DNA from 4 places in the Streptomyces sp. NPDC014991 genome. Region 1 is predicted to be linked to each of the others. Evidence: riboswitches for the same ligand, from Rfam matches in the RefSeq annotation. Region 1 holds a riboswitch; each other region holds the start of a gene.
What was found. A riboswitch is a leader RNA that binds a small molecule or an ion and turns the genes downstream of it on or off. The one in region 1 is predicted to bind cyclic di-AMP.
Positions count from the first base shown of each region.

Region 2: it holds a riboswitch for cyclic di-AMP, as region 1 does, so the genes downstream of both, ACF1BE_RS15645 (peptidoglycan DD-metalloendopeptidase family protein) here and ACF1BE_RS25490 (C40 family peptidase) in region 1, are expected to answer to the same signal.
Region 3: it holds a riboswitch for cyclic di-AMP, as region 1 does, so the genes downstream of both, ACF1BE_RS21335 (transglycosylase SLT domain-containing protein) here and ACF1BE_RS25490 (C40 family peptidase) in region 1, are expected to answer to the same signal.
Region 4: it holds a riboswitch for cyclic di-AMP, as region 1 does, so the genes downstream of both, ACF1BE_RS04085 (M23 family metallopeptidase) here and ACF1BE_RS25490 (C40 family peptidase) in region 1, are expected to answer to the same signal.

Region 1 is NZ_JBIBVY010000018.1:53,380-55,568, reverse strand. It holds gene ACF1BE_RS25495 (ATP-binding protein) at 1-321, shown strand, start outside; gene ACF1BE_RS25490 (C40 family peptidase) at 487-960, opposite strand; cyclic di-AMP (ydaO/yuaA leader) riboswitch at 963-1,100, opposite strand; gene ACF1BE_RS25485 (hypothetical protein) at 1,537-1,842, opposite strand; gene ACF1BE_RS25480 (ATP-dependent Clp protease proteolytic subunit) at 1,851-2,189, opposite strand, start outside.
Region 2 is NZ_JBIBVY010000008.1:203,444-205,632, forward strand. It holds gene ACF1BE_RS15640 (SGNH/GDSL hydrolase family protein) at 1-134, opposite strand, end outside; gene ACF1BE_RS15645 (peptidoglycan DD-metalloendopeptidase family protein) at 387-1,301, opposite strand; cyclic di-AMP (ydaO/yuaA leader) riboswitch at 1,307-1,461, opposite strand.
Region 3 is NZ_JBIBVY010000013.1:105,289-107,477, forward strand. It holds gene ACF1BE_RS21330 (polyprenyl synthetase family protein) at 1-485, opposite strand, end outside; cyclic di-AMP (ydaO/yuaA leader) riboswitch at 1,076-1,256, shown strand; gene ACF1BE_RS21335 (transglycosylase SLT domain-containing protein) at 1,260-1,748, shown strand; gene ACF1BE_RS21340 (HAD family hydrolase) at 1,783-2,189, opposite strand, start outside.
Region 4 is NZ_JBIBVY010000002.1:21,631-23,819, reverse strand. It holds gene ACF1BE_RS04095 (dihydrofolate reductase family protein) at 1-536, shown strand, start outside; tRNA gene ACF1BE_RS04090 (tRNA-Met) at 584-657, opposite strand; cyclic di-AMP (ydaO/yuaA leader) riboswitch at 955-1,119, shown strand; gene ACF1BE_RS04085 (M23 family metallopeptidase) at 1,132-2,189, shown strand, end outside.

The DNA.
Region 1 (2,189 bases):
ATCGTCTCGGAGCTGGCCACCAACGCCGTGCAGCACACCCTCGGCCAGTCACCCACCTTCACGGTCGCCCTCGCACTCGACCGGGACGAGCACCTGCGCATCGGCGTAACGGACAGTCATCCCCGCTTCCCGAAGAGACTGCCCGCCGCCGTGCAGCAGGACAACGGCCGCGGCATGGTCATCATCCGCTGGCTCACCGCGGAGCACGGCGGCAGACTCCGTGTCCGCCCCACCCGTGAGGGCGGCAAGACGGTCTGCATCGAACTGCCCTGGACGCTGCCGGCCGCCCCGTTACCGGCAGGCGGACCGCGGGAGCCGTGAGCGTCGTGGCCGCCCGGCCGGCTCCGTGGGGCACGTGACGGCCCCGGGCCGCCCGCGGGCTGCGGGCGGGCACCGGGGCGGCGCTACGGCGCTCGGAGCGGGCCTGGCGCCCGGAGCCGGCCGTTTCACCGGGGCCGGCGCCGCCGCTCCCGCTCCCCGGCCGGGTCAGCTGACCCGGCCGTACCAGACGCTCCTGGTCCAGATCTTCTGGAGCCTCACCACGTCACCGGTCTTCGGGGCGTGCCAGATCTTGCCGTGGCCCGCGTAGATGCCGACGTGGTACACGTTGGAACCCGAGTGGAAGAACACCAGGTCGCCCGCCTTGCGGCTGCGGGCGGAGATGTGGTGGGTCTTGTTGTACTGCTGGGCGGCGGTGCGCGGCAGCTTCTTGCCCACCTTCTTGAAGGAGTAGAGGGTCAGTCCCGAGCAGTCGAACCTGCGCGGTCCTGTGGCGCCCCACTTGTACGGTGCACCCTTCTTGGAGGCCGCGACCTTGAGTGCCTTCGTCGCCATCGTCGCGGCGGACGCGTCGGTGGCGAGGCCGGGCACTGCGATCGAGCCGCCCACGGCGGCGAGGGTGAGGGCCGAGGCCGTGCCGGCTCGGGCCATCAGCGACGGGACACGATTGAGCGCAGTCATGCGCAACCCTTCGTCAGCCGCCTGTGAAGGATGACCTGTCGGATTCGGGCTGGCGAAGTTGCCCGGCCGCGTTGCCACGGCTTCACCCCAAGGGCTGCTCGGAACCCCGCCCGTCCGCGTCGAGCAGACGAACATGTGTTCCGGCGACCCGTCTTGCCTGGGTCCTCCACTCCTGCCGATCCACTCCTGTCGACCGGTCATCCGGGCGGCGGCAGGACTCGGCGTCCGCCCGGATCGCCCCGCCGCGGTGGCGGGGGCTTGTCGTCAGTCAGGGATCTTGACCTACAACTGTCGGAAAATCCCAACGGAATCGGGGATTTGTGGTTTTACTCACCACTCACCCGTTCGGGTGGACGTCGGTGTGTTCGAGCCACCGTCAGCACCCGTGCGTATGCCCGGACCTGGGGCTAAACGCTTTCCGGCGCAGACTGAATCCACGTGCCGCACAAGTCGGGAAGCCCGAAAATCATTCTGGATGTCCATCGGATGGGCGTACGTCGTTCGGGCCGTTTCAAGTCCGGCCCGAACGGTAGGCGTCGACACGGCTTGCCCCGTCCAGCGGGTCGGGTGTCCCCCTCAGCCGACGGTGTCGGGCGGGAGCGCGACGCGAGCGGTGCGGCGCTCACCGTCCAGCACGCGCAAGGCCCGTGCCAGCGTGTCCCCGTGCAGCTCCCTCTCGCCCCGCTGGTGCATCACCTCGAGCGCGTCCCGCAGCTCTGCCGCCTTGCGCACCAGGGCCTGGGCCGCACGCAGCCCGTGGTACGTGTCCCCGTGCCGGGCCGGATTGACGCGGCCCAGCAGGTCGGCCGCCTCCAGGTAACGGTCGATCAGGTCACCTTCGGCCCGGGTCAGCGCGGGCAGCGGTGGCAGGTCCGGCGGCATCGGGGCGCTCACCTCGCGTCCGGTGCGCCGGGCGCGTCCCGGCGGCTGGGCACGATGTGGTCCACCAGGCCGTAGGCGAGGGCCCCGGGGGCGTCCAGGAAGAGGTCCCGCTCCAGATCCTCGTGCACCTGCCCGGCCGTGCGCCCCGTGTGCCGGACGAGCATCTCCGCCAGCAGCGCGCGTACCCGGGTCAGTTCCTCGGCCTCGATGAGGAGATCACTGGGCTGGCCGCGCAACGGTTCGGGCAGCCCGGGCTGTTCGATCAGCATGCGCGCGCCGGGCAGCGCGGACCGCTTGCCCGGCGCGCCGGCCGCGAGCAGCACCGCGGCGGTGGAGGAGGCCTGTCC
Region 2 (2,189 bases), on a different contig from region 1:
AAGTCGCCCTCGGGACGCCGGTCGGCGAGCAGCACCGCGAACCGGTCTGCCCAGCCCACGAACGCCCCGTCGGGACCGGGGTCGCCGACGCCCTCGGTGAAGCTGTCCCCCACCGCTACGTACGACCCGATCACTGATCTGTTGTCATTCTTCGAATCGTCTGCCACGTCGGATCATGATTCACCTTCCGGTGTGACCTACGCGACCGTAAGCGGGGGTTGACGATCGGTGAGATGAGCCACTCCAGGGATCGCGCCCATCACGGAATAGGGCGGCCGTCAGGCGCGTTGAACGCCGCACAACCGGAACACCGAAGGCCGGGCCCCGAGTTCGGGGTCCGGCCTTCGGTGTGCGTGTCAGGCAGGTGGTGCGGAAGGGGCCGGGCGTCAGCCCACGGCGAGGCCGTGCCGGCGGAGGTAGCCGACCGGGTCGATGTCGGAGCCGTAGTCCGGCGTGGTGCGGATCTCGAAGTGCAGGTGCGGGCCGGTCACGTTTCCGGTGGCGCCGGACAGGCCTATCTGCTGGCCCGGGGAGACGCTCTGGCCGGCCGAGACGGAGAGCTGGGAGAGGTGGCCGTACTGGGCGTAGTAGCCGTCGTGCAGCCGGATGACGACCTGGTTGCCGTACGCGCCGCCCCAGCCGGCGGAGACGACGGTGCCCGCGGCGACGGCCTTCAGGGAAGTGCCGGTCGGGACGACGAAGTCGACGCCGGTGTGGTAGCCGCTGGACCACATCCCGCCGGCCACGTGGTAGGCGGTGCCGGTGGCGGCGCCGGCCACCGGGAGGGTGTAGCCGGTGGAGGTGGACGTGGGTGCGGATCCGGAGGACGGCGCCGCCTGCGCGGACCGGGCGGACCGGGTGGACTTCGGGGCGGCCGGGACGTGCCGCGGGGCGGCGGTCTCGGTGCGCGTCCGCGCGGCCTTCGCGCCCAGGCTGAGCTTCAGGCCCGGGTGGATCAGCGACGGATCGGCGCCGACGGCCTGCCGGTTGTCGTCGTAGAGGCGCTGCCAGCCGCCGCTGACACGCTGCTCGTCGGCGATCTTCGAGAGGTAGTCCCCGCTGCGGACCGTGTAGGTGCGCAGGCTCGTGCCGGGCTGCGCGGCGGTCTTGTCCGCCGTGTCCGGGAGGGACTGCACGGTCTTTCCGGACACGGCCTGCGCGGGGGCCGCGGCCTGCGCGGCGTGCGCGCCGGTGGCCCCGATCAGCGGGAGTGCCAGCGCGGCGCCACCGGTTCCGGCGGCGGCGATGGAGCGGGAGAAGCGCTGGGGCTTGGGGCGTCGGTGCTTACCCTTGGCGGGCATGGCGCGGTTCCTCTCCGGCGCCTGCGAGGTCAGCTGTCGGGTTCGGGCTGGAGCTGCCCGGCCGTGCGCTGCACGGCTGCACCCCAAAGCCTGTCGCGGAGACCGGACAGGCAGTCGTACCTGGTGGGTCCCCCGCTCCTGCCGGACGCGGGTCAAGTGAGGGGCTCCGGGCGGCGGCAGGATTCGGCGTCCCGTCCGGATTGGTGGTGAACGTAAGCGAGCGGGACGCGAGGAAACAAGCATCGGATGCCCGCTGTTCGTGTTTCGGGTGACCGGATAGGGGGTTTCATGGTCACCCTGCGTTGTTTCCGTCTCCCCCCTCCCCTCAATTTCCCTTGTGCGCACCGGAATTACGTGAACATGACGCGCGACGCACGGTCACGGATATGACGCTCCTCACTTGAGCCCTCCCCAGACCGTCCCCTTTGGCGCCGAGTTGGACGAAAAGCCGCAATTCGGTCAGCCGGCTCAGATGCGACGCAACCGGAATGCCGGGTCGCGTCCGCGTGGCCGCGCTTCTCGGTGACGTCGGTGCCGAGGGCGGCCCTGGGCAGGTGCTGGTGGCCGGTGCGGCTCGGCAGCGGGGCCGCCCTCGACGGGATACTCCTCGCGGCCGTCGAGCGGGGACTCCGAGGGCCGGCGACCGGGCAGCGGGCCGGCCGTGAGGGCCTCGGCGCCGGCGAGGGCGAGCCGCGGCCCCCAGTACGGGCGGAGCGGCTCGCCCTCGCCGGTGAGGTGCGGGGCGTGACCGCTGCCGGGCCCGGCAGGAGACACGTACGGCCCTCTTCGGCGATGTCCGCCGCCCAGACCTCACAGGTGCCGGCTCCCGCATCAGGCATCGCCGTCATCGAGGACACCGGAGCGCGTGACCATGCCTGTGGACAACTC
Region 3 (2,189 bases), on a different contig from region 1:
GGGCCCGCGGTCTCCAGAATCTGGCCGGTTACCAGTCGTTCGAACGCCAGGGCCTGCACCCGGACCGCCTCGGGCCCGAGGTCGGCGAGGATCTGGGAGGCGCGGGCGAAGAGGAAGTCGCCGGTGAGGACCGCGACGGAGTTGCCCCAGCGCGTGTTGGCGCTGGCCACGCCGCGCCGCACGGCCGCCTCGTCCATCACGTCGTCGTGGTACAGCGTGGCCAGATGGGTCAGCTCCACGACCACGGCGGAGGGTACGACACCCGGCGCGTAGGGGTCGCCGAACTGTGCCGCGAGCATCACGAGCAGCGGCCTGAACCGCTTCCCACCGGCCCGTACGAGGTGCTGCGCGGCCTCCGTGATGAACGGGACCTCGCTCTTGGTGGCCTCGAGCAAGCCTTCCTCGACAGCCGTCAATCCGGCCTGGACATCGGCTTCCAGAGCCTGGTCCCGCACGCTCAGCCCAAACGGCCCGACGACGGTCACGAGGGGTCTCCTGTCTGCTGCTGTCTGCTGGCGATCACACGGTTTGTCGATAGGTCGCTGCCCTCACTCAACTCAGCGTATCCGGTCCTCTTTCGATCACCGATAGCGCCCACCGGTCCAGCCTGGGCGGTATCAGATCAGAGCGGGCAGGAGTGTGATCGGGTGGTAAGAAGGGACATTTATCGACTTAACGGTAATTTGCCTACGGTGTCGTAATGTCTCCACTTCTTCCGCCCGCCCCCTTTCGGCCAACCGCCCGCACCCGCGGCAATGACGTGCGCCCGATCCCGGTTCCCCCGCCACCGGACTTCAGGACCGGAACGCCCCGATTCCCTTCTTGTCCGTTTTGGAGCGATTTGCTATTTCGTGAATTGGGTCACGCGCCGGTCCGGCCGATCCGCACGCCCACACCCTCCCGAGCCCCTGCGCCATAGGCGAGTTGAGGGTTGGCAGCCGCAAAGGATCAAGTGCCCCATACAGCGTCGATCAAGGTCAAATAGTGCGTTGTGTGATTCCGGCACTTGTTCCCGACATGTGCTCTCGCATACGTTCCCGGCCGTCGGGCGGACGCCTAATCCTGCCGCCGCCCACATCACCCATCCACGAACTCATTCGTACGGCAGGAGCGGGGGACCCAGGTAAGCCGCCGTTCCGGCACGGCACACGCCGCGCCGGAACGGCTAGGGGTGAAGCCGTGCCTTCTCCAGGGCGCGGCCGGGCGCCTCCCCGCCCGAACCCGACAGCTCACCTCGCAGGCGTCGGAGAGGAACACCCATGTCTGCCGCCGTTCAGTACCGCCGCCACCGCAACAGCCGCCTCGTCCGCGCCCTCGCCGCCGCGGGCACCGGCGCCGCCCTCCTCGCACTGCCGCTCGTCGGCGCCACCAGCGCCGCCGCGGCCACCACCACCGCCGTGACGGCCGCCGGCACCCCCGCCGGCTACCCGAACACCCTCGACGGCTGGATCCGCGAGTCGCTCGCGATCATGGCTCAGAAGGGCATCCCGGGCACCTACAACGGCATCTACCGCAACATCATCCGCGAGTCGTCGGGCAACCCGGCCGCCATCAACCTGTGGGACTCCAACGCGGCCGCGGGCATCCCGTCCAAGGGCCTGCTCCAGGTCATCGACCCCACCTTCAAGGCCTACCACGTGGCCGGAACGTCGTTCGACATCTACGACCCGGTCGCGAACATCACCGCCGCCTGCAACTACGCGGCCGCGCGGTACGGCTCGATCGACAACGTGTTCGGCGCGTACTGACCGGCACCGGCGGCGGGCGCTGCTGACATCCCGGTCAGTCGGCCGGGAACAGTCTCTCGAGGACGACGGCGATGCCGTCGTCCTCGTTGGACGAGGTGACCTCGTCCGCGACCGCCCTGAGCTCGGCGTGGGCGTTGGCCATCGCGACGCCGTGGCCGGCCCACTCGAACATCGGGATGTCGTTGGGCATGTCACCGAAGGCGAGGGCCCGTCCGGCCCCGATCCCCAGCCGCTCGGCGGCCAGCGCCAGCCCCGTCGCCTTGGTCACCCCGCTCGGCTGGAGCTCCACGGTCCCCGGCCCCGACATCGTGACCGTCGCCAGCGAGCCCACCACCGCACGCGCCACGGCCGCCAGGTCGTCGTCGGACAGGGCGGCATGACGCAGCAGCACCTTGCTGATGGGCGCGCGCCACAGGTCGTCCCGCCGGCGGACCCGCAGCG
Region 4 (2,189 bases), on a different contig from region 1:
GCCTGCGCCTGACCGACACGCGCCGCATCGAGGACGTCGTCCTCATGCGCTACGAGCCCACGGCCCCCGGCACCGGCCCGGTCCCCACCCCCGCCGACCGCCACTGGCTGCGCACCGCCTGCGAACTCGCCGCGCTCTGCCCGCCCTCCCGGACGGCGTTCAGCGTCGGTGCGGTGGTGGTCGCCGCCGACGGTACGGAGCTGGCCCGCGGCCACTCCCGCGAAGGCGCCGACCCGGTGGTCCACGCGGAGGAGGCGGCCCTGGCGAAGACCGACCCGGCCGACCCGCGCCTGCCCGGCGCCACGGTCTACAGCAGCCTCGAACCCTGCGCCCGCCGCGCCTCCCGGCCCGCCCCCTGTGCCGAGCTGATCCTGCGGGCCGGGGTGCGCCGGGTGGTCACGGCGTGGCGCGAGCCCGACACGTTCGTCGCGGCGGCCGACGGCACGGGCGTCCTGACCGGCGCGGGCGCCCGGGTCGTCGTGCTCCCGGAGCTGGAGGCCCTCGCCAAGGCGCCGAACGGGCATCTGCTCGCCTGACAGCACTCAGGGCCGGAATCCAATGGATTCCGGCCCTGAGTCTTCAGTAGCGGGGACAGGATTTGAACCTGCGACCTCTGGGTTATGAGCCCAGCGAGCTACCGAGCTGCTCCACCCCGCGTCGTTGTGTCTCTACTGTACGCCATCCGCGGGGTGCGATGCACATCGGTTCCGTGCCCCCCGGGGTTCGTCACCGACGGTGACCGGACGGGCGCCGTGCGATGACGATTGAGTCACCATCAAAGCCGCGAGTGACTCCTGTACGTCCGTCAACTCGCCCGGTTTGCAGGCATGGTGACCGGTAAGTCCCCGGGGGAGAACTGTAATGATCAAGGCGAACGGCTTGGAAAGTGACTGGCAGGTCTATTAACGTTCGATAACGCAGCGCGGTCGTCCCAGCCGTCACCAGCGACGGCTCCGCGCGCACACGCCGAATCCCGCAAGGGAACCGGGGAACCACCACCCTGGGGTGAATCTCGCGAATGCCGACGTGGAGCTCACGGAGTCCACGACCGGTATACGCGCGTAGGAGACCTTCCTGCTCCGAACCCGTCAGCTAACCCGGTAGGCGGAGGAAGGAAAGGAGCGCGCCCGCGTGGCGTCCAACCGGCCTGCCCCAGAAACCCCGTTCGTGCCGGCTCAGCGCGAGACCGAGACCTTCGGCTACGACGCCTACCGAGCGGACGAGGGCCCCTGGGAGGAGTGGAACCCCACCGAGGACTCCGTCGCCCCGGTCCGCGGCCGGCACCGCGTCGCCAAGCAGCGAGGCGGCTTCGCCCGCAGCTCCACCGTCCTCGGCGTCGGCGTGATGGCCGCGGTCGGCGCGGGCGGCATGGCCAGCGCCAACACCGGCAAGCCGCCGGTCTCCATCTCCCTGCCGGACCTGCCCTCCGTCGGCTCCCTCTTCGACGACACCTCCACCGCGGTTCCGGAGACCGCCACCACGGCGCTCAGCAGCGTCGGCGTGGCCTCCGCGGACGACCAGCAGGGCACCGACGCGGGCGAGGCCCTGCGCAACCGGATCATGGCCCAGGCCGAGCAGCAGCAGGGCCAGGCCGACAGCAGGGCCACCACCGTCGCGCTCGCCGCCGCCGAGAAGCAGAGCGCGGACGCCGCCGCCCAGGCCGAGAAGGAGGCCGCCGCAAAGGCGGCCGCGGCCAAGGACGAGGCGGAGGCCGCGGCCGAGAAGAAGGCGGAGCAGAAGGCCGCGAAGGAGGCCGAGGAGAAGCGGCAGGCCGAGCAGGCGAAGCTGGCCGGCCAGTACACGCTGCCCACCTCCTCGTACACGATCACCTCGACGTTCGGCCAGGCGGGCACGATGTGGTCCTCCGGTCACCACACCGGCCTCGACTTCGCCGCCCCCACCGGCACCCTCATCAAGGCGGTCCACGGTGGCACGATCACCGAGGCGGGCTGGGCCGGCTCCTACGGCTACCGCACGATCCTCACCCTCGACGACGGCACCGAGCTGTGGTTCTGCCACCAGTCCTCGATCAACGTCACCGCCGGGCAGAAGGTCACCACCGGGGAGGTCATCGGCCGTGTCGGCGCCACCGGCAACGTCACCGGCCCGCACCTGCACCTGGAGGTCCACCCCGGCGGCCAGGCCACCGGCATCGACCCGATGGCGTGGCTACGGGACAAGGGCCTCAC